Regions from separate parts of the Halopseudomonas maritima genome, predicted to be linked through region 1. Evidence: predicted binding sites of a transcription regulator. Region 1 holds the regulator's gene; each other region holds the start of a gene.
The links. The regulator sigma-54, encoded in region 1, starts transcription at its own class of promoters, with help from an activator protein. The targets are predictions, from matches to a motif close to ANTGGCATNNANNTTGCTNT.
Positions count from the first base shown of each region.

Region 2: a site for sigma-54 is predicted at 3,778-3,797, ahead of flhA (flagellar biosynthesis protein FlhA). Genes of this name have one in related genera too.
Region 3: a site for sigma-54 is predicted at 4,076-4,095, ahead of flgB (flagellar basal body rod protein FlgB). Genes of this name have one in related genera too.

Region 1 is NZ_CP079801.1:2,765,879-2,771,626, reverse strand. Features, by position in the region: gene lptC (LPS export ABC transporter periplasmic protein LptC) at 1-507, shown strand, start outside; gene lptA (lipopolysaccharide transport periplasmic protein LptA) at 494-1,051, shown strand; gene lptB (LPS export ABC transporter ATP-binding protein) at 1,048-1,773, shown strand; gene HV822_RS12765 (RNA polymerase factor sigma-54) at 1,867-3,366, shown strand; gene hpf (ribosome hibernation promoting factor) at 3,479-3,787, shown strand; gene ptsN (PTS IIA-like nitrogen regulatory protein PtsN) at 3,800-4,258, shown strand; gene rapZ (RNase adapter RapZ) at 4,261-5,115, shown strand; gene HV822_RS12745 (HPr family phosphocarrier protein) at 5,115-5,387, shown strand; gene pmbA (metalloprotease PmbA) at 5,620-5,748, opposite strand, start outside.
Region 2 is NZ_CP079801.1:3,286,269-3,292,016, forward strand. Features, by position in the region: gene HV822_RS15285 (EAL domain-containing protein) at 57-2,369, opposite strand; gene HV822_RS15290 (tetratricopeptide repeat protein) at 2,387-3,565, opposite strand; gene flhA (flagellar biosynthesis protein FlhA) at 3,853-5,748, shown strand, end outside.
Region 3 is NZ_CP079801.1:651,020-656,767, forward strand. Features, by position in the region: gene flgG (flagellar basal-body rod protein FlgG) at 1-63, opposite strand, end outside; gene flgF (flagellar basal-body rod protein FlgF) at 106-843, opposite strand; gene HV822_RS02950 (flagellar hook protein FlgE) at 1,038-2,435, opposite strand; gene flgD (flagellar hook assembly protein FlgD) at 2,472-3,152, opposite strand; gene flgC (flagellar basal body rod protein FlgC) at 3,170-3,610, opposite strand; gene flgB (flagellar basal body rod protein FlgB) at 3,613-4,023, opposite strand; gene HV822_RS02970 (CheR family methyltransferase) at 4,298-5,125, opposite strand; gene HV822_RS02975 (chemotaxis protein CheV) at 5,159-5,748, opposite strand, start outside.

The DNA.
Region 1 (5,748 bases):
GGCTACTGGAACATCCGCCCAGCCAGCTTTACCCCGGCGGACGTCGAGCGCGATAACGCCCGCCCCGACTTTTATATAGACAACGCGCGCATCCAGATGCTGGATGAGCAAGGCCAGGTCGCCTACCGACTGACTGCCGAGCACGCCGTACACCAGATTGAAGATGGCAGCACCCGTCTGCAGCAGCCCGAGCTGCTGTTTTATCGCGGTGACAACCCCACGCCCTGGCTACTCAAGGCCGCTAACGGGCTGGTCACCGAAAAAGGTGATCGCGTGGATCTTGATACCGACGTCCTGCTGCAGCAGCAACCCGAGGGGCAGCCTCAGCGCCAGCTCACCACCTCGGCACTGACGCTGTTTCCGCGTCGCGACTACGCCGAAACCGATCAAAGCGTTAGAATCGAAGCCGCTCGCAGTGTCACTACTGCCGAAGGCATGCAATTATTTCTCAATGACGGCCGCCTGCAGCTGCTGTCCACCGTAAGAGGCCAATATGAGGTGCGTTAACCCCCTCCTTGCCCTGACCCTGCTGGCCGGCTGCGCCACGCACGCCCTGGCATTGCCGAGCGACAGCAGTCAGCCGATTCGCATCCAGGCTAATTCAGCCACGCTGGACGACAAGCGCAACACCGCCGTTTATACCGGTAACGTGATCATAACCCAGGGCAGCATGCGCCTGACCGGTGGCCGCGTGACGCTCAGCACCAATGCCAACGGCGAGCTGAACACCATGGTCACCCACGGCAGTCCAGCGACCTATCAGCAGACCCCAGAGGCAGAAAAGCCACCGGTCAAGGCACGTGCGCAAACGATCGAATACCACGCTGATCGCGAGACCATCATCCTGATTCAGGACGCCTTTCTGGAGCAGTCAGGCAACACCTTTCAGGGCGACTACGTCAGCTATGACATTCCGCGCCAGGTGGTCGATGCGGGCCGTGGCGGCGAAAGCGCCAGCGGCGGCCAGAGCGGCGGCGGACGTATCGAGATTGTGATCCAGCCGCGCAGCCGCAGCAACGACAGCAGCAACGAAGAGCCTGCCACACCATGACCACCCTGCACGCCCAACACCTGGCCAAGGCTTACAAGGCGCGCAAGGTTGTGCGCGATGTATCGGTCTCCATCGACAGCGGCCAGGTGGTCGGCCTGCTCGGCCCCAACGGCGCCGGCAAGACCACCTGTTTCTACATGATTGTCGGACTGGTCAAGGCAGACCAGGGCACGGTCACCATCAACGGTAAAGACGTTACCCGTCTGCCCATGCACGGTCGCGCCCGCGAGGGTATCGGCTACCTGCCGCAGGAAGCCTCGATCTTTCGCAAGCTGACGGTGGCCGAAAACATCATGGCCATCCTCGAAACCCGCAAGGACCTGAACCGTCAGGCTCGAGAAGGCAAGCTGGAGTCGCTGCTGCGTGAATTCCACATTCATCACCTGAGCGACAGCCTCGGCATGAGCCTGTCCGGCGGTGAGCGTCGCCGCGCGGAGATCGCCCGTGCGCTGGCCACCGACCCCAGTTTTATCCTGCTGGATGAGCCCTTTGCCGGCGTAGACCCAATCTCCGTTGGCGACATCAAGCAGATCATCCAGCACCTCAAGAACAAAGGCATCGGCGTACTGATCACCGACCACAACGTACGCGAGACCCTGGATATTTGTGACAAGGCCTACATCGTCAACGATGGCCACATCATCGCCGAAGGTGATGCCGAGACAGTACTGGCAGACCAGACAGTGAAAGATGTATACCTGGGCCATGCCTTCCGGCTATAAAAGCCCCCGTATTTCAGGCATGCTACCGGCAAATAGACATCAGCATGTCTAAACCAACGGTTTGAACTAGCGCACAAGGTATTTCGCAACACAATGAAACCCTCGCTCGTCCTCAAGATGGGGCAGCAGCTGACCATGACACCTCAGCTGCAGCAGGCCATCAGACTGCTTCAGCTGTCCAGTCTCGACCTCCAGCAGGAGGTGCAGGAGGCGCTGGAAGCCAACCCCATGCTAGAGATGGCCGACGAGGGTGACGACGATTACAGCAGCAACGCCAGCCAGGAAGGTGGCGACGATGATGCGCCAGCGGTCACCCTGCCTGAACCGGTCTCCATGGACTCCATCGACCAGCACACCCAGGGCGACCAGGAAGGCAACTGGAACGAAGCCATCCCCAGTGAACTGCCGGTCGACACCCAATGGGAAGACGTTTACCAGACCTCCGCCAGCTCCCTGCCCAGCCAGGATGACGAAGACTGGGACTACACCTCGCGCACCGGTACCGGCGAAACCCTGCAAAGTCATCTCGAATGGCAGCTCAACCTGCTGCCAATGTCCGAGACGGACTACCAGATTGCCACCGCCCTGATCGACGGCATCAACGCCGACGGCTACCTCGAAGAATCGCTGGAAGACATCCTCGCCTCGCTACCCGCAGAGCTTGAAGCCGAGCTGGACGAAGTCGAGATGGTGCTGCACCGCATCCAGCAATTCGAACCGGTCGGCGTAGGCGCCCGTGACCTGCGCGAATGCCTGCTGCTGCAGATTCGCCAGTTGCCGGACGACACCCCCATGCTGGAACAGGCCACCCGCGTCGTCCGCGACCACCTGGAGCTGCTCGGCAACCGCGACTTCACACAGTTGATGCGCCGCAGCAAGCTGAAGGAAGACCAGTTGCGCGACGCCATCGGCCTGATCCAGACACTGAACCCGCGCCCCGGCTCGGAAATCGCCTCAGGCGAAGCCGAATACGTGATTCCCGACGTCATCGTGCGCCGCGATAGCCACCGCTGGGTGGTCGAGCTGAATCAGGACGCCGTACCCAAGGTACGGGTCAATGGGCACTACGCCTCCATGGTCCGCCGCGCCGACTCCAGCGAAGACAACACCTACCTGCGCAACAACCTGCAGGAGGCCCGCTGGTTCATCAAGAGCCTGCAAAGCCGCAACGAAACACTGATGAAGGTGGCCACCCAAATCGTCGAACATCAACGGGGCTTTCTTGAGCATGGCGAAGAAGCCATGAAGCCGCTGGTACTGCACGACATCGCCGAAGCGGTGGGCATGCACGAGTCGACCATCTCGCGGGTAACCACGCAAAAGTACATGCATACCCCGCGGGGTATTTTTGAGCTCAAGTACTTCTTTTCCAGTCACGTCGGGACCAGCGAAGGGGGTGAATTCTCATCCACCGCGATCCGCGCACTGATCAAGAAGCTGGTGGCAGCAGAAAACCCAAAGAAACCATTGAGCGATAGCAAGATCGCTGGTTTACTGGAGGAGCAGGGCATCGAAGTTGCCCGCCGGACCATCGCAAAGTATCGCGAGTCGCTCAATATCGCGCCATCGAGCGAACGCAAGAGACTGGTCTAGCGCCCACTGACCGTCATTGGTCAGGGCAAGGATCCAGTTCAGGGATCATGCAGTGGCACCACCGGGTGGCGGACGATCACCCTGCAACAACAAGCCAATCAGGAGACGCCGTATGCAACTGAACATTAGCGGTCACCAACTCGACATCACTGACGCACTGCGCGATTACGTCACTGAGAAAATGGCCCGTCTGGAGCGGCATTTCGACAAAATCACCAACGTACAAGTCACCCTTGAGGTCGAGAAGCTGCGGCAGAAGGCCGAAGCCACCCTGCACATCGCCGGTGGCGAGGTGGTTGCTCTGGCCGAGCACACCGATATGTATGCAGCCATCGACATGCTGACCGACAAGCTTGATCGCCAACTGATCAAGCACAAGGAAAAGCACATAGACCGCCAGCAAGGCGCCAACGTCCGATAACTCCGCGCCAACATGCAAATTGACCACATCCTGACCCCTGAACGCACCTTCTCCGGCGTTCAGGGCGGGTCCAAAAAACGTGTGCTGGAGCTGATCGGCAAACTGGTTGCCCAGCACACAAACCTGGATCCAGACGCTATCTACGAAAACCTGATCGCCCGCGAGAAGCTCGGCTCCACCGGCTTCGGCAACGGCATCGCGATTCCCCATTGCCGTATTGAAGACTGCCACCAGGCCATTGGCGCACTGCTGCAGCTAGACGGCAAAATTGATTTTGACGCCCTTGATGGCCAGCCGGTAGACCTGATCTTCGTGCTACTGGTGCCTCAGGAAGCGACTGAACAGCACCTGCAGATCCTCAAGATGCTGGCCGGCAAGCTCGACAAGGCAGAGCTGCGCGACGCCCTGCGCGCCGCACCCGACGCCGAGGCACTGTTCAACGTCATGGTCAACGACAGCGACGGAGGCTGACCATGCGCTTGATTGTCGTCAGCGGCCGCTCCGGCTCGGGCAAAAGTACCGCCCTGCACCTGCTGGAAGATAACGGCTTTTACTGCATCGACAATCTCCCTGCCGGCTTGCTGCCCGAGCTAGCTCGCCAAGCCAGCATGAACGACTTCACCCTGCCTGAAGTCGCTATCAGCATTGATGCCCGCAACCTGCCCAACGACCTCGCCCGTTTTCCGGCCTTGCTAAAGGAAGTACGCGAAGCCGGCGTGCAGTGCGACATCCTGTTTCTGGCGGCGCGCGACGAGGTATTGATCAAACGCTTCTCCGAGACGCGTCGCAAGCACCCGCTGACCGATGACCAGCTGTCACTCGGCGAGGCCCTGGCCCAGGAACTGAAGATTCTTGAGCCGATCATCGACCTCGCAACCCTCAAGGTCGACACCAGCCACCTGAACCTCTATCAGCTACGCGATCAGCTCAAGCAGCGACTGCTTGGCAGCCACGGCAGCCAGCCCTCGGTACTGATTCAGTCCTTCGGCTTTAAACGGGGCGTACCCACCGATGCCGACCTGATGTTCGACGTGCGCTGCCTGCCCAACCCCTACTGGATACCCGATCTGCGCGCTTATTCCGGCCGCGATCAGCCAGTCTGCGACTACCTGGCAGCGCAGCCTGAGGTTGAAGAGATGTTTCAGGACATCGTGTACTACCTGCGAAAATGGCTGCCGCGCTATGCCGCCAGCGAGCGCAGCTACATGACCATTGCCATCGGCTGCACCGGCGGCCACCACCGCTCCGTCTACATTGCCGAGCGCTTGGTCGAAGCACTCGGTCGCACCACACCCAACCTGCTCATCCGCCATCGCGACCTGCCCTGATGTCCAACACCCGCGTTCTCATCATCAACAAGCTGGGCCTGCACGCCCGCGCCGCCGCCAAGTTTGTCGGCGTCGCCAATCAATACGGCTGCAAGGTGGGCATCGGCCTGGATGAAGAGAACCAGGTCGACGGCAAAAGCATCATGCAAGTCATGATGCTCGCCGCCAGCAAAGGTACCGAAGTGTGCATCAGTTGCGAAGGCGACCAGGCCGACGACGCCATGGCCGCCCTGCTGGAGCTGATCAACGACTACTTTGGGGAAGGGGAGTAAAACAGGCTGGAGGCTGGAGGCTGGAGGCTGGAGGCTGGAGGCTGGAGGCTGGACAGGGTGAGTCCGAGGCAAAACATGTCAACGGAACATAAACGAAGAACCAATACTCGCAGCGACTCAGACCGCTTCAAGCCTGCAGCTTTCAGCCCCAAAACTAAACACCAATACCCGCGGCAACTCGGACTGCTTCAAGCTTCCAGCTTCAAGCCTCCAGCCCTAGCGGCTTTCGCCGCTAGCTGCCCCCTACTGTCATCCCATCCACCAACCAACTCCCCGTCAGATAGTTACCACGACGCTCAACGTCGGAACCGACACAGCGCAGGTTGCTGTACATGTCGCGCAGGTTGCCGGCGATAGTGAC
Region 2 (5,748 bases), 520 kb from region 1:
CCGATTCGCTTGTCTGTCCGGCCGAAGCTCCCCAGGCTGACTGAGGTGACGGGCGATCAGTCGGCTTCTAACTCCACTTCAGTGATCAGTGCAGCAGACGGCATGCCGATGGCTGCGCCCTGGGCGAACTGAATGCCCAGCGCCTGCACGCGCTGCAGTACGTCGGGGCTGTGCACAAACTCGGCGACCGTTTGCATGCCCAGTTCCTCGGCGAACTGGACGATGCCGCGGCACAGGGTCAAGGCGGTCGGGTTGCTGTCGAGCTGGCGTATCAGGCTGCCGTCGATCTTGATCAGGTCGACATCCAGGCGCAGCAGGTGTTCAAAGTTGGAGTACCCGGTGCCGAAGTCATCAATCGCGATGCGACAGCCCAGTACTTTGGCGCGGTCGATGAATTGGCGTACGGCGGTGTAGTTTTCGATACCCTCGGACTCCAGGATTTCAAAGATGACCTGTGGGCCGACCTGGTGCCGGTCGATTTGGCTGAGAATGTAGTCGGTCAGCTCCGGGTCCAGCAGGTCATCACAGGACAGGTTGAGCGAAAAACTCCAGGGCTGGCCCGCGAAGCGCTCCAGCGCGGTATCCACCATGCGGCGGGTCAGCGAGCGGTAAAGTCTGATCTTTTTGGCCAGCTCCAGAAAGTGTATCGGGCTGATGGGCTCACCCTGCTCATCGAGCATACGCACCAGGCACTCGTACTTGTCGATGCGTCCGGTGCTCAAGTTCAAAATCGGCTGGTAGAAGGCAACGATGCGGTCCTGTTCCAAGGCTGCGCGCAGCCGGTTGGCGCCAATCAGATTTTGTTCGTAGCTCTCGCGTACACGCTGGCGGGCATCGTAGAACACGTGGCTTTCCATGTTCATGCGTGCCAGCTCCAGGGCAATGTTGGCCCCATGCAGCAGTTGTTCGCCGGTCAGGTCGGCGGCTTCGCCTTGACCGCTGCAGGCCACGCCGAGACTGGCGTTGAGCGCCAGCGGCTGTTCTTGCCAACGCACCTGCACGTTGCCGATGAAGGCCAGCAACTGTTCCAGCGCCGGGGTCAGGCTGCTGGAGTCGTGATGGCCGGGCAACCAGATAGCCAGTTCGTCTGCCGGCATTCGGTAGAGACGGCTGCCGCGCCACTTGGGGTGGCTGTCCAGGTGGCGCTGCAGGGCCTGGGCCAAACTGACGATGACGTGATCTCCGCAGCGATGGCCGTAAAAGTCGTTGATCTCCTTGAAGGCGTCGATGTTCAGCAATACCAGGCTGGCGGTATGGCTTTTCTTCAGGTCGACCAGCAGACGTTCTCGGTTAGGCAGGTTGGTCAGGCTGTCGGTATACAGGGTTTGCAGCTGTCGCAAGGTGCCGGCTACCAGATACAGAATCAATGCCGAGATCAACAGCATGACTACGCCGGCAATCAGCTGAAGACGCACGTTGCTGGCGCGCATTGGCGCCAGTACAGCATCAATCTCTGCCTGTGGCACACCAATGCCAAACACCATGCCGGCGCGGCTGCGTGAAAAGAACAGGCGGTAATCCTCGCCGTTCAGGCGCTGCGACAGCTGCTGCATGGGCGAGGTCAGCTGGCGCGAGTTGATGACATGTGGCAGCGACTGGGGCTTGAGTTGGGTGTGCAGATCCAGCCCGATAACGCCGTTAATCAGGGTTTGCGCGCGGCTCTGGTCGGCGGCTGCCGAGAGGCTGGAGAGGTTACGGTTGGCATGGTCGATCAGAAAGGAAAAGGTGCCCGGCGTAACCTCCACACGGCTGACCGTGCGGATGACATCGTCGGCCAGCCAGTCAGTGGTCGCCAGCCCAATCGGTGTGCCGCCGCTGCCCAGTACCAGGGTGGCGTGACTGATCACCACCGAGTCGATGCTGCTTTTGTAGTAGGCGGCGGTCCAGTTCAGCGTCGGGTCGACCAGCGCGTTGTTGCCTCGGGCCGCCACCAGTTTTTCGTACCACTCGCGCAACTGCCGCTGTTCGTCGGCCGGTACGGCAGTAATGGCGATGCCCTGGGCCTGTCGATAGGCATAGCGTGTGGGTAGGCGGCCGCTGGCGTACCAGAGGGTGCTGCCGTGGCTGTCGGGAAAGTCCGTCAGCGCGTGGCGAAGGCTATCGTCCAGCTGCCCTGTGCCGGCGCCCTGGCGCGGTAGCAGGCTGCCGGCACGCGCCAGACCCTGGGTGCTTTGCGCCATCAATCGGTGGTGTGCGTTGATGCGGTCCAGATTGGCGTAGAAGGTGTCGGTAATCTGGCGTTCGCGTAGTTGCCCCATGGCGCTTTCGGCAAACTCGAGATTCAGGCTAGCCATCAGCCAACTGACGATCAGAAAGAGCCCTACCATCAGGCTGAGCAGGACCATAATTGCGCGCTTGACTGGCAGCATGCCCTTTGCTCCGACGGTTAGCGGCTGTTAAGACGGTTCTGAATCTGGCTGCGGGCACTGGCCAGTTGGTCGCTGCCGAGCTGCGTTGACAGCCGCTCGACATGCAGCTTGCCGCGTTGCTCGCCATTGACCAGTGACAAGCTTAGCCAGACGTAGGCGGCTTGCAGGTCGATGGGCCCGCCGGTGCCTTGCATGTAGTCTAGCCCCAGTCGATATTGCGCCTCGGGTGAGCCGGCTTCGGCGGCCTGTTGCAGCCAATGGCGTCCGGCCGCGCTGCCATGCTTGTTGCGTCCCAGTGCCAGCATGGCCGGCAGGTAGCCCTCAGCGGCTGCGCGGCGTAACTGATTGTCGGCCTGCGCGGTGTCGGCCTCAGTGCCCAGACCCTGCTGGTAAGCCTGCGCAAGTTGATAGCGCGCTGCCGGCAGGCCGCTGTCGGCGGCTCTTTTCAGCCAGCCTAGCGCCTCGGTCGGCCGCCCTTGCTGTTGCAGCAGTTCAGCCAGCAGCATCTGCCCGTTAGGCTGACCCTGGGCCGCAGCGCTGCGTGCCCAGCGCAGTGCGGTGGTTTGGTCGCCGCTGCTGTGGGCGATAGCCGCCAGGTGGTACTGGGCTTTGGCGTCGCCGCTCTCGGCCGGTGCGTGGCACGCGGGCTCGGCCTGTTGGTAGTTCTTGATGGCAAACAGCAGGTAGCAGTTGTCAGCGTCGCCGTTGTTGCCGGTTGCGGCGCTTGCCGGAGCCGGGTTGCTGGGCTGAGCGCTGGATGTTGGCGCGGCGGGCACGCGGCTGGCGAAGTCGCTGACCACCTGCGGACAGGAGAGTTGATATCCGGCTCGCAGGCGTTGCAGATTTGAGCGTGTCGGCTGTTCACGCCGGTAACGATCCTCAATGGCCTGGCAGCGGCTGACGCGCTCCTCGCGCACCAGTGGCAGATAGTCAGCGTAAGCCGGGTCGTCGGCATGAGCATTGATATAGCGGGTCAGCGGGTCGATGTACTGCTGGGCGAACAGGGCTTCGACTTCAGCATGGCGCGCCTCGGCCTCCGGGTCGCCGGTGATGCGCGCTGCCAGCTCGCTGAGCTTTTGGGTTTGGGTCTTGATGATTTCGCCGGAGCGCGTCAGCAGGCTGTCCGGGCCGGACAGGTTCTGGCAGCCGCCAAGGGTCAGGGCCAATGCCAGCAGCAGGGAAGTGTAGACGCGCATCATGTCTCTCTGGTGACGTGGCCGGGGCGGTGCGCGACCCGGGCAAAGGGTGAATGACTCAGGTATCCGTCGGGGTGATCGGGCTGGCTTTCCCTTGCCGCTGTTGCGCGAGCAGTGTATCAGAAAGGCTGCGCGCAGCAGGCATGGCCGCTCCCCGGAATCTCTCTATGATGGCACATGGATGGCGTCCGTGCTGCGTCTGTTCCCGAACAAGTGGAACGCTTCTTGCGTAGTCCCCGGTACTACGCACCATGCGTCAAATATTTGATTCGGGGACATTTCTGCCAATGGCTGTTGATCGTGCGCAACTGATGGGCAATATGCGGACCAATCTGGCTGGGCTGCGCCATGGCAGCCTGGGGATTCCGGTGCTGTTGCTGGTGATGCTCGGCATGATGATGCTGCCGATCCCGCCGTTTCTGCTGGACGTGCTTTTTACCTTCAATATCGCGCTGTCGCTGGTGGTGCTGCTGGTTTGCGCTTATGCCCTGCGGCCATTGGACTTTGCCGTTTTCCCGACCATTTTGCTGGTGGCCACGCTGCTGCGACTGGCGCTCAACGTGGCGTCGACCCGTGTGGTGCTGCTGTACGGTCACGAGGGGGGCGATGCAGCGGGTAAGGTGATCCAGGCCTTCGGTGAGGTGGTAATCGGCGGTAACTACGTAGTAGGTCTGGTGGTCTTCGCCATCCTGATGATTATCAACTTTGTGGTGGTCACCAAGGGCGCCGGGCGCATCTCCGAGGTCAGTGCACGCTTCACCCTGGATGCCATGCCCGGCAAACAGATGGCAATTGATGCCGACCTGAACTCCGGCCTGATTGATCAGGACCAGGCCAAGGTCCGTCGGCAGGAAGTGGCGCAGGAGGCCGAGTTTTACGGCTCCATGGACGGTGCCAGCAAATTCGTACGCGGCGACGCCATTGCCGGCCTGCTGATTCTGTTTATCAACGTGATCGGTGGTTTGGCGATCGGTATGGCGCAGCATGGACTGCCGTTTGCCGAGGCCGGTCGCATCTATGTGCTGCTGACCATCGGTGACGGCCTGGTGGCGCAAATCCCGTCGCTGCTGCTGTCTACGGCCGCCGCCATTATGGTGACGCGGGTATCGACATCCGAGGACATGGGCGCGCAGGTGCAGCGCCAGATGTTTGCCTCGCCCAAGGCGCTGGCGGTAGCCGCCGCCATCCTGATTGTCATGGGCCTGATTCCGGGCATGCCGCATTTCTCCTTCCTCAGCCTGGGTGCGATCGCCGCAGGCGGTGCCTGGTTCATCGCCAAGCGTCAGAAGGAAAAGGCCGAAGAAAAAGTCGAGGCGGAGCGCAAGCAGGCTCAGCTGCCAGCGGTGCAGACGCCGGAAACCCGCGAGCTGGGTTGGGACGACGTGACGCCGGTGGACATGGTCGGTCTTGAGGTCGGCTACCGGCTGATTCCCCTGGTGGATCGCAACCAGGGTGGTCAGCTGCTGGCGCGCATCAAGGGCGTACGCAAGAAGTTGTCGCAGGACCTGGGCTTTCTGATGCCCTCGGTGCACATCCGCGACAATCTGGACCTGGCACCCAATGCCTATCGTTTGACGCTGATGGGCGTCAGTGTGGCCGAGGCGGAGATTTATCCTGACCGTGAGTTGGCCATCAACCCGGGTCAGGTATTTGGCGAGATCAAGGGCATCGCCGGCAAGGACCCGGCCTTCGGGCTGGATGCGGTGTGGATCGAAGCGTCGCAAAAGGACCAGGCCCAGTCCTTGGGTTACACCGTGGTAGACGCCAGTACCGTGGTGGCCACCCATATCAACCAGATTCTGCACAAGCACGCCCACGAGCTGATTGGCCATGAGGAAGTGCAGCAACTGATGCAGGTGCTGGCCAAGGCCTCGCCCAAGTTGGCCGAGGAGCTGGTACCGGGGCTGATTTCGCTCTCCAACCTGCTCAAGGTGCTGCAGGGGCTGCTGCAGGAGCAGGTGCCGGTACGTGATATTCGCACCATTGCCGAGGCCATCGCCAATAACTCGGGCAAGAGTCAAGATACCGGCGCCTTGATCGGCGCGGTACGGGTCGCGCTGTCGCGCTCCATCGTGCAAAGCATTGTGGGGCTTGACTCCGAGCTGCCTGTGATCACCTTGGAGCCTAGGTTGGAACAGATGTTGCTTCAGAGTCTGCAGAAGGCCGGGCAGGGCACTGATGAC
Region 3 (5,748 bases), 1.8 Mb from region 1:
GGTCGACAACATGGTGTCCTGGGCGGACAGGCCGGTCTTGCTGACCCAAAGAGCTGAAAGCATCACCTTTCTCCTCGCGCGCCGACTAATTGACGCGCCGTAGCATTAACTCATCTGCAGAATGCGATCGGTTACCTGCGCATTCTCGTCGGCGGTACGCATCATCTTGATATGCAGTTCAAACTGGCGGGCCAGCGACAACATGGCGGTCATTTCTTCCACCGCATTGACGTTGCTGCCTTCCAGAAAACCGGTTGCTACTTGCACCGCACCGTCGGCCAGCTCTTCCCCGCCCTGGGTATGCATCAGGCCATCCTCGCCCTTTTCCAGCGCGGACTGCGGCGGATTGACCAGCTTGATGCGGTCCACCTCAGCCATCACCGCCGGGCCCTCGCCCAGCGCACGGATACTGATGGTGCCGTCGGAGCCGATCTCGATCTTCTCCGCTGGCGGAATAGCAATCGGCCCGCCGTTGCCCAGCACCGGCAAGCCGCCGCTGGTACGCAAGATGCCAAAGGCGTCAATATTCAGACTGCCAGCCCGGGTGTAGGCCTCGGTGCCGTCCGGTGCCTGCACCGCGATCCAGCCTTCACCCTGTACGGCCACGTCGAGCTCCCGACCGGTCTCGATCATGGTGCCAGCCGACAAATCAGTGCCTGGGCGCTCAGTCATGGCGTAGGCGCGGGTGGCGTAACCGTCACCGAACACCGGCATGGAACGCGCCTGTTCGAAATCACGACGAAAGCCAGTGGTGGTCAGGTTGGCCAGGTTGTTGGCGTGCGCGCGTTGCGCCATCGCGTTTTGACTGGCCCCCGTCATGGAAATGTACAAGGATTTGTCCATGCCCTGCTCCGCTTCGTTTGCGCGACAAGGATTTGCCGCTTTTGCTTACTCAGGGAGTATCAAGCAGAGATCATGCCAACCCTTAAAGATAAGATTTACCCCTTTAAATTCAATAGCTTAAAAAAACAAAAGCGGCAATACCGGCAAACGCCTTTGCCGGTATTGCCGCCTTGCTGGCGTTACCACCCAAGCGCTTAACGTAGGTTGATAATCGCCTGGGTCACTGCATCTTCGGTCTGGATGGTCTTGGCGTTAGCCTGGTAGTTACGCTGCGCCACAATCAGGTTGATCAACTGCTCGGAGATATCCACGTTGGACTCCTCCAGCGCACCGGACTGAATCCCCCCCAGCGTGCCGGTGGTCGGCGCGCCAATGACGGGCTCCCCCGAGGCAGAAGACTGCGCCCAGGCAGTATTGCCCAGCGGTGTCAGCCCCTGCTGATTGGCGAAAGTCGCCAATACCACCTGCCCTTGTACCCGTGTCTGACCGTTGGTGTAACGGGCCACCAGCATGCCGGCGTCGTCAATTTCCAGACCCGCCAGCTCGCCCGTGGTGAAGCCATCCTGACTCACTGCGGTAACAGCAAAGCTGGAGGCGTACTGCGATGAACCGGTGAGGTTGATCGTCAGGTTATTGACCGGCGAATCAGCGCCCGTGGGCTGACCCGTGCTGTCCAGCGGCACCCAGCCACTCAGCGTGTAAGGCTGGTTGGTGGTCAATTCGCCCACGCTGTTGAAGTCCACATCAAAGCGGGTGGTGGTGGTCGGATCAAAAGCCGGATCCGTTGCCTCCACACCGCTCTGTACGTCGCGACCATCGATCAGCACGTACATATCCCAGCTGTTGGCATCGTTCTTCACAAAGTACTTGGTCATGACATGGGAGTTGCCCAGGCTGTCATAAATGGTGACCGACGTAGAGCTGTTGTAGGTTGCCGAGTTGGTCGGATCGAAGGTCGTTGCCGCAGCCGCCTGACCTGCCGCCTCGGCAGCCGCAATCTCGGCCGCCGTCGGGTTGGCAGGGTCAGCCGCGGTCGCAATAGAGGCGGCATAGGCCGCGTCATATTGCTGCGTCCAGACCGCCGGACGAGTCTGCGTGGAATTCAGGTTCAGCGTGGACTCCACCGTCGAGGTGGCATTCGGATCTGCCGAGCGGGTATCCACCCGCAGATCGGTCTGCACGCCCTGGTTGATCTGCCCGGTCACCGCGTTGACCGCAAAGCCCTGCAGCCGCTCACCGGCGTTGTTGACGATATAGCCACTGCTGTCGGTACCGAAGTAGCCGGCACGGGTATAGCTGATCGCCCCGTTGTTGCTGGTAACGAAAAAGCCGTTACCGTTGATGGCCAGATCAAGGCTGTTCTCGGTAAAACTGATGTTGCCCTGATTGAACAGCTGCGCCGCGTTGGACAGGGCCACCCCGCTACCAGTGGCATTGCTGCCGGAGCCCAGCACCGACGCAGCGTACACATCGGCAAACTCGGCGCGCGAACTCTTGAAACCGACCGTGCCAGCGTTGGCAATGTTGTTACCGGTGATATTCAGATCGGAAGCTGCCGCCCGGATACCACTCAAGCCAATATTGAAAGCCATGGTTTATCTCCTCACCTACTGTATGTCGGACGACAGTTATTTGATTGCGTAGACATTGGACAGACTGATGCTGCCCAGGCCCGCCACGTTCAACAGCATTTCACCGCTGTTGCCGGCACCAATGGACACGCTGTCCACGTTGGCAGGCAACAAAGTGGCCATCTGGGTATTCTTGCCACCAATAGATGCCATAGCCTCGACCGTGTAGATGCCCGGTTCAGCCAGATTGCCGCTGCTATCAGTGCCATCCCAGGTGAAGTCGAGCATGCCGGCTTCCTGACTGCCCATATTGATGGTTTTGACCAGGCTGCCCGCCTCGTCGTAGATGTTGACGAACACGTTGCTGCTGCTCTGCTGCAGCGCCAGTTGCCCCTCAAGGCCGGCAGTGGTATCCACCACGGCCTGATCTGTCGGCACAATGACCGTGCGCCCAACCATGGACGAGGCCTGCAGCGCCTGCGACGACTGATAGCCACTGAGCAGCGCCTCCATCGAGGTGTTCAGGTTGCCGATGCCCTCGACCGTACTGAACTGCGCCAGCTGGGCGATAAACTCGCCGTTCTCCTGTGGCGAGAGCGGATCCTGATTGTTCATTTGCGCTACCAACAGCTCAAGAAACTGATCCTTACCCAGCTCGTCTCCGGTGGCAAAGCGGTCCGAGTCGATCTGGTACTGGTCCAGCGCACTGGCGCCGGTTGAAACACTGCTGATGCTCATGGTCTATCTCTCTCCGCTCACTGACCCAGCGTCAGAACGCGCTGCAGCATGGTTTTGGCCGTATTCATGACTTCCACGTTGGTCTGGTAAGACCGTGACGCAGCCATCATGTTGGCCATCTCCTCAACCACATTCACATTCGGGTAATACACATAGCCTTCTTCATTGGCCATCGGATGATCCGGCTCGTAACGCGGCTCCAAACTGGCATCGGACTCGACAATACCGAGTACCGAGACACCGTCACCGGCCTGCTGATCAGGGCTGAACAGCGAACCGCCCGCGGCCTGCTGGCTATTGAAAATCGTGGCAAACACCGGGTTACGTGCGCGATAGGTTTCATCCACGCTACTGGAAACGGTATCGGCATTGGCGATGTTGCTGGCCACGGTGTTCAGGCGCAGCGATTGCGCACTCATGCCAGATCCGGCGATATCGAATACCTTGTCGAGGGACATGCTTACTCTCCCTTGATGGCTGTCATCAGCCCTTTGAATTTGCTGTTGAGGAAGGTAAAGCTGGCCTGGAAGTCGATGGCATTCTGCGTGTAGGCGGCCTTCTCGACCTCCGAGTCCACGGTGTTGCCGTCTACCGCCGGCTGCAACGCATTGCGATAGCGCAACCCGGCCACCTGATCAATCAGACCGTCAATGGCGATATGCTGCTGATCGGTACGGGAGACCGCCAAAGCCGCGGACTCGGCATCTGCGCCCTGCTGGGCTGCCAGCACCGCGTTGAAGTCCAGATCCCGCGCCTTGTAGTTGGGGGTTTCGGCGTTGGCAATGTTGTTGGCCAGCACCTCGGCACGCTGCGAGCGGAAACGCAGAGCCTCCTCGTGCAGCCCCAACGCATTGTCAAAACTGATGCTCATCTCACCCTTCCTCATTCCGGCCATCTGACCAAAAGACGTCACTGGGCAAGACAAAGCAATCAGCGTGCCAAATAAATAATTACTTAATTTTCAAAAGGATACGCAACATAGCGTCAGAAAAGCGGCAAGCCATTACCGCTGAACGGCAAGGCTGCAGCGCCACCGGCAAGGTGGCGGCAAGCAAGAGACGGTAGCAAAAGCAAGGAGGGAGCGACGCGCTGACCCGGCCCAGCCACCCTGCGGGCCTGTCAGCTGGATTAGCGCTGCCTATAACTCAGCGCGCCTTGTACACAATGCCCGGGCTGCATTGCACCATCTGGTACAACTCAGGCAGGCCGTTGAGGGCTTCAGAGGCGCCCAGCATCAGGTAACCGCCGGGCTTCAGGGTGGCGTGAATACGACGCAGAATGTCTTTCTTCACCTCGGCCGAGAAATAGATAAGCACGTTGCGGCAGAACACGAAATCGAACTTGCCGAGCATCGCGTAACTGTCGAGTAAATTCATGGCGCGAAACTCAACCCGGTTGCAAATCGGCGTCTTGACCGTCCAGCGCCCAGGGCCATGCTGATCAAAGTAGCGATTCAAACGCTCGGGAGACAGGCCACGGGCCACCGATAGACTGTCGTACTCTGCGCTCTTGGCCGCATTCAGAATGCCACCAGACAAGTCGGTTGCGACGATCTGGGCACCAGCGCGTAACTGCCCCAGGTTAGCCCGCTCAAACTCGTCTATCGCCATGCTGAGCGAGTACGGCTCCTGTCCGGACGAGCAGGCAGCAGACCAGATACGCAACCGTTGGCCCGGAGACTGCTTGATGAACTCGGGGATCAGCCGCGTCTTGAGCACCTCAAAGGGATACACATCACGAAACCATAGGGTTTCGTTGGTCGTCATGGCGTCGATGACCGACTCCCGCAAGCCACCACGCGGCTGCGCCTGGATACGCTTGACCAGATCGCCGAGACTGCCGATCCCCTCCTGCTCCAGCAGGCGATTCAAGCGACTGGACACCAGATACTGCTTGTTGTCCCCCAGCACGATGCCGCAGGCTTTTTCCAAAAAGTCTCGGAACTGCTGAAAATCCTGATTCGCCAAAGTCACGACGTCTGCCTTGTATCAATTGAAATCAAGCACTCACCCCTCACCCACGCCGTCATCGCGCAGCAAATGCAGGCGAGCCATCACGCGCTGAGCCAGGTCGTCCGGCTTGAACTTGGCGAGAAAGTCATCGGCACCCACCTTCTTGACCATCGCCTGGTTGAATACCCCGGACAGCGAGGTATGCAGCATGATATGCAAGCGATTCAGACGCGGATCATTGCGCACTTCGGCGGTCAGGGTGTAACCATCCATTTCCGGCATCTCGATGTCCGAAATCATCATCAGCAACGTCTGACTGACATCCTCGCCTGCCTCGGCCCTCGCCTTGAGCCACTCCAACGCCTGCTTGCCGTCATTGAGTGCCACAATCTCGACGCCCACCTCCTGCAGACAACGCATCACCTGCTTGCGGGCAATGGCAGAGTCATCGACGATCAGCACCTTGCGCGCAACAGCTTCGGCCTGGGTGTCGGCATCTACCACGCCAGCCGAGACTTGCTCATTGGTGGGCACCACCTCTGCCAGCACCTTCTCGACATCGATGATTTCCACCATCTGATTATCAACCCGCGTCACCGCCGTAAGGTAGTGCTCGCGACCCGTGCCCTTTGGCGGCGGATGGA